One region of the Salinispora pacifica DSM 45544 genome, then DNA from elsewhere that is predicted to be linked to it. Evidence: riboswitches for the same ligand, from Rfam matches in the RefSeq annotation. Region 1 holds a riboswitch; the other holds the start of a gene.

Region 1 (2,894 bases):
GGCGTGCACCGCACCCGAGCCGGGATCCGGGTCGTGTACGACGACCCGCAGCCCGCGGGCCGCGCACCGCCAGGCGATGGCCAGGCCGATCGGCCCGGCCCCGACCACCGCGACGTCGGGAGTGGACAGCGAGTTCCGGTTGCCGCCCCGGGGGGTACCCGGCAGTTTGCTCACCACGTCAGCGCCTTGATCAGTTCGGCGGTGGTCCGGGCGGGGTCGGCGGCGTGCGAGAGCGCGCCGATCACCGCCACTCCGTACGCGCCCGCGGCCCGCAGGGCCGGCACGTCCGCTGCGGTCACCGCCCCGATGGCGATCACCGGCACGCTGACCGCGGCGGCAACCGCCCGTACCCCCGCCACGCCGATCGCGGGCGGCAGGCCGTCCTTTGAGGTGGTGGAGTGGACCGGCCCGACCCCGAGGTAACTGGCCCCGGCGACGACCGCCTCGACAGCGGTGTCCGCGTACCGGGCGGTGGCGCCGAGGACAGCGGCGGAGCCGAGCACCGCGCGGGCCGCCCCGACGGGCAGGTCGTCGGCGCCCACGTGTCCACCGGCGGCACCAACCGCCAGGGCCACGTGTAGCCGATCGTTCACCAGGCAGGTCGCACCGTACGGGGCGCAGAGCGCGGTCACCTGGCGGGCCAGGTCGTACGCCTGCCGGTCGGTCGCGTCGTCGGTCACGCGGACCTGGACGACCAGTTCGGTACGGGCCACCGACAAGGCGGCCCGCACCACGGTGAGCGGGTTGCGCCCAGGTCTGGTGTCGGTAATCAGATGTAGACGCCCAAGGGACGACACGGCAACTCTCCTCCCTGCGCCGGCACTACCCGGATCAGGTTCAACGGTCGGGGGCTCTCAGCCCCCCTCTCAGCCCGGTTTACCGGGCTCCCGTGGGTTACTACCCACCACCGTACGGCAGGCGCCGTGTGGCTGCCAAGACGGCGTCCTCGGCGCAAGTGTGCGGACCGGCCGCTGCCGGAGCCGGCCCGGACACGAATCGGCCTCCCACCATTGAGACGATGGGAGGCCGAGATTCTCCACTCGCTAGCTGTCGAGTACCGCCCGCAGGGCGGCCAGGTCGTCGGCGTCGGGCACCCAGGCACCGGCCGCCGCGTTGGCCCGTACCTGGTCGGGGGTGGTGGCACCGGCGATCACCGAGGCCACCGCGGGCTGGGCGGCGAGCCCGCCGATGGCGACCTGAAGCAGGCTGAGGCCGCGCTCGGCCGCGTAGGCCTCGAGCGCCTCGATGGTGTCCCAGTCGGCGGCGGCCAGCCGGGCCGCGTACCGGCCGCCACCGGCGAGGCGACTGCCCGACGGCGCGGCCTCGCCGCGCTTGTACTTGCCGGTGAGCAGGCCGTTGGCGAGGGGAAAGAAGGGCAGCAGGCCCAGCCCGAACCGCTCACACGCCGGGACAACCTCGGCCTCGACACCCCGTTGGAGCAGCGAGTAGTGGTTCTGGGCGGAGATGAACCGGGTCGACCCGCGCGAGCTGGCGGTCCAGTCCGCGTCGGCGATCTGCCAGCCGTCGAAGTTGGAGTTACCCAGGTAACGCACCTTGCCGGCGGTGACCAGATCGTCCAGTGCGGCCAGCGTCTCGTCGATCGGGGTGCCGGGGTCCGGCTCGTGCAGCTGGTACAGGTCAATGTGGTCGGTCTGCAGCCGACGCAGCGAAGCCTCCACCGCCCGCATGATATAGCGACGGGCACCGCGGGCACCGTAGTCCGGTCCGTTATGGCCGTCCATGTCCATGCCGAACTTGGTGGCGATCACCACATCGTCCCGGCCTCCCTTGAGCACCTGGCCGAGGAGTTCCTCGGAGCCACCCGGCGGAGCACCATAGATGTCGGCGGTGTCGAAGAAGTTGATCCCGGAATCGAGGGCGGCCGCCACCACCGCCCGGGTCCCGTCCAGGTCGACCCGGCGGCCAAAGTTGTTGCAGCCGATGCCGACCGCGGACACCACGAGCCCGGAGTCGCCCAACCGGCGGTACGTCATCTCAGTCACGAGATCCACCCTATGCCGCCCGCGCTCAGGCCACCTCCCAGACCGGCTCGGCGGCCTCCACCACCTCGCCGTCCCCTTGGAACAGCAAGAATCGATCAAACGAACGGGTGAACCATCGATCATGCGTCACCGCCACCACCGTCCCGGCGAACGCGGCCAGCCCCGATTCGAGCGCCTCCGCCGAGGCCAGGTCCAGGTTGTCGGTCGGCTCGTCAAGCAGCAGCAAAGTCGCCCCGGACAACTCCAGCAGCAGCACCAGGAACCGAGCCTGCTGGCCGCCGGAGAGCGTACCGAACCGCTGGTCCCCCTGCCCGGCCAGCTCGTACCGGGACAGCGCGGCCATCGCCGCGTGCCGATCCATGCCGGCGCGGTGTTCGTCGCCCCGCCAGAGGATGTCGACCAGCGTCCGCTCCATCAGCTCCGGCCGGTCGTGGGTCTGGGAGAAGTGGCCGGGCCGGACCCGGGCACCGAGTCGGGCCACCCCGTCATGCCCGACGGGTGTGAGCCGCGTACCGCCGTCAACCGGCTGATTCGCCGGATCGGGGTCGGTTCCGCCCCGGGCGATCAGGCGGAGGAAGTGCGACTTCCCGGTCCCGTTGGCACCGAGCACGGCGACCCGGTCGCCGTACCAGAGCTCCAGGTCAAAGGGGTAGGTCAGGTCATCGAGCGCCAACTGCTCGCAGATCAGGGCACGCTTACCGGTGCGGCCGCCGGCCAGCCGCATCCGGATGTCCTGCTCCTTCGGGGGTACGGGCGGCGGCCCGGCCTCCTCGAACTTCCGCAACCGGGTCTGGGCGGCCTGGTAGCGGGAGGCCATACCCGAGTTGTACGCGGCCTTCTGCTTGTACATCAGCATCAGTTCCCGCAGCTTCTGGTGTTCCTCGTCCCACC
Region 2 (2,894 bases), 500 kb from region 1:
AGCGAGCTGCTGCGCGCCCTCTCCGCCCCGATCCGGCTGGCCATCGTCAGCCAACTCGCCGAGGGTGAACGGTGCGTACACGAATTGGTTGACCAGCTCGGTGCCGCACAGCCGCTGGTCTCCCAGCACCTGCGGGTGCTCCGCGGTGCCGGGGTGGTGCGGGGTTCCCGGCGCGGACGGGAAATCGCCTACACGTTGGTTGACGAACACGTCGCGCACATCGTGGCGGACGCGGTCAGCCACGCCGGCGAGCACACCACCCCCGCCTGAGGCTCACCTCGGATCCCGGACCCGGGCCACGATCGCGTCCGCGAGCGGCGCTGGTGCCCGGTCCGGAATCCAGTGGCTCACCCCGGTCAGCTCGACGAAGCGGTAGTCCCCGGTCACGTGGGCGGCGCAGGCCGCGGCGGCGGTGCGGCCGATCGCGATGTCCCGGTCGCTCCAGACGTACGTCGTCGGCACCGACACCGGCCCGACGGCCGCCAGGTCCCTCCGGGACATCGCCCGGTACCAGTTCAGGGCGGCACTCAACGCGCCCGGAGCGAGCATCGGTTCGACGTACGCAGCCACCCGGTCGGCGTCGCCGGCTCCGGCCAGCATCCGGCGCAGCCCGGTCGCCCGTCGGGCCAGCAACACCGCCTCCGCCGTCCCTTTCCGCCGAAACAGCCGCATGTACGCCGAGCGGGCCCGCTGGGACCGATCGGTGCTGAGGGCATGGGCCATGGCTCCCGGGTGCGGCACGGAGACCGCGGTCAGCGAGCGCACCCGGGCCGGATGCCCGGCAGCGAGGGCCCAGCTGACCACCGCGCCCCAGTCATGCCCGACCACGTGCGCGGCGGCGACGCCGAGGTGGTCCAGCACCGCCACCGCGTCGCCGACCAGCTCACCGAGGCGGTACGCGGAGACCGCCGCCGGACGGGCACCGGGCGAGTAGCCGCGCTGATCGAGTGCGTACGTGCGCAACCCGGCGGCGTGCAGGAGCGGCACCACGTCGGCCCACTCCCCGCTGTGTTGGGGGAAGCCGTGCAGCAGAAGCACCGGCGGGCCGGCCGCCGGGCCACCGACGCGGACATCGAAGGTAAAACCGCGGACATCGACACCCATGATCGGCAGCCTACCCCGGCCCGACCGAAGTAACCCCGGTCAAGCTGCACCGATGTCACTTTGTTGAAAGATCTTCGGAGGTGCTAGCGTCGGTCGCACATTTTCACCTCCGACAGGGGAGCGCACAGCGCTGAGAGTGTGGGCAACGCCCCACAGACCCTCGAACCTGATCTGGGTAATGCCAGCGCAGGGAGTTCGGTCGGCCTCCAGGCGTGCCATCGTCCGGCCTAGCCGGAATGGACGTGCCCTCCCCTGCTCTCCCGGAGCAGACAGGGAAGAACGATGAGTAAAGTCACAACAACGACCAAGCGCTGGCGCACCGTCGATGTGGTCGTCGCCGCGGTCATCGCCGTCACCTTCGGCGTCATCTTCTGGGCCTGGGGGCTACTCTGGAGCGTCGCCACCCCGGTGTTCGCCTTCTTCCCGCCGGCCCAGGCCATCATGTACGGCGTCTGGCTGATCCCGGCGGTGCTGGGCGGCCTGGTGATCCGCCGCCCCGGTGCGGCGCTCTTCTGCGAAATGGTGGCCGCGATCGTGTCCACCCTGCTCGGCTCCGAGTGGGGCAGCATCACCATCCTCCAGGGTCTGGCCCAGGGGATCGGCGCCGAGTTGGCCTTCGCCGCCTTCCGCTACCGCTCCTTCCGGCTACCCACGGCACTACTCGCGGGGGCGCTGACCGGCCTCAGCGCGGCCCTCTTCGACTTCTTCGTCTGGAACAGCGAGTACGCGCTGGGCAGCTACCGGATCCCGTACGCGCTGCTGACGATCGCCAGCGCCACCGCCATCGCCGGGTTCGGCGCCGAGAACCTGACCCGAGCCCTGGCTCGGACGGGCGTGCTGGACCTGTTCCCCGCCGGCCGCGAACGCACCACCATCTGAGCACCGTGTCGATCGGGAGGTTGGGGCCGCAGTCCGCGGGTCAGCATCCAGCTCCGGGGCGGCGCCGGTGAGCGCGGTTCGGTTGCGGGGCTTCGGGTGGCGGCACGCGGGGCGGAAACGGTGGGCCGTCCGCGGGCTCGACCTGCGGATCGAGCACGGCGAACGGGTCCTGCTGTTGGGTGCCTCCGGGGCGGGTAAGAGCACCCTGCTCGCCGCGCTGGCCGGGCTACTTCCGGAGGACTCCGGCGAGCGGGAAGGCACGGTCGAGGTCGACGGCCGGGACCCACGCACGGCCCGCGAAGAGGTCGGCCTGCTCTTCCAGGACCCGGAGACCCAGCTGGTGATGGCGCGCTGCGGCGACGACGTCGCCTTCGGCCCCGAGAACCGTGGGCTACCCGCCGAGCAGATCTGGCCCCGGGTGGACGAGGCCCTGCGCCGGGTTGGTTTCCGCTACGGCCGGGACCGGCCGACCGCCGCGCTCTCCGGCGGCGAACAGCAGCGCCTCGCCCTCGCCGGGGTACTCGCGCTCCGCCCGCGTCTGCTGCTGCTCGACGAGCCGACCGCCAACCTGGACCCGGCCGGTGCGGCGCTGATCCGCGACGCGGTCGCCGCGGCGCTCGATGCCGACACCACCCTGCTCCTCGTCGAGCACCGGCTCACCGAGGCGCTGCCGCTGGTCGACCGGGTGGTCGTGCTGGCGCCGGGCGGCGGCGTCCACGCCGATGGCACCCCGCAGGCGGTCTTCGCCGCACACGGCGAGGCGCTCGCCGCCGAGGGGGTCTGGGTGCCGGGCCATCCGGTGCCGCCGCGGCCGGCCACCACCAGCGCCGGGGAGACGTTACTCACCGCCGACGAGCTCGCCCTGCCGCCCCGGCTGGCCAGCGTCTCCCTCTCCGTACGGGCCGGCGAGG

Evidence for each region. A riboswitch is a leader RNA that binds a small molecule or an ion and turns the genes downstream of it on or off. The one in region 1 is predicted to bind thiamine pyrophosphate.
Region 2: linked by a shared signal. The riboswitch ahead of SALPAC3_RS0120460 (ECF transporter S component) and the one ahead of SALPAC3_RS0118120 (thiamine phosphate synthase) in region 1 are both predicted to bind thiamine pyrophosphate.

The regions. Positions count from the first base shown of each region.
Region 1 is NZ_KB905359.1:3,947,615-3,950,508, reverse strand. It holds gene thiO (glycine oxidase ThiO) at 1-177, opposite strand, end outside; gene SALPAC3_RS0118120 (thiamine phosphate synthase) at 171-797, opposite strand; TPP riboswitch at 792-901, opposite strand; gene SALPAC3_RS0118115 (aldo/keto reductase) at 1,044-2,012, opposite strand; gene SALPAC3_RS0118110 (ABC-F family ATP-binding cassette domain-containing protein) at 2,029-2,894, opposite strand, start outside.
Region 2 is NZ_KB905359.1:4,443,083-4,445,976, reverse strand. It holds gene SALPAC3_RS0120470 (ArsR/SmtB family transcription factor) at 1-270, shown strand, start outside; gene SALPAC3_RS0120465 (alpha/beta fold hydrolase) at 274-1,104, opposite strand; TPP riboswitch at 1,209-1,314, shown strand; gene SALPAC3_RS0120460 (ECF transporter S component) at 1,387-1,983, shown strand; gene SALPAC3_RS0120455 (ABC transporter ATP-binding protein) at 2,051-2,894, shown strand, end outside.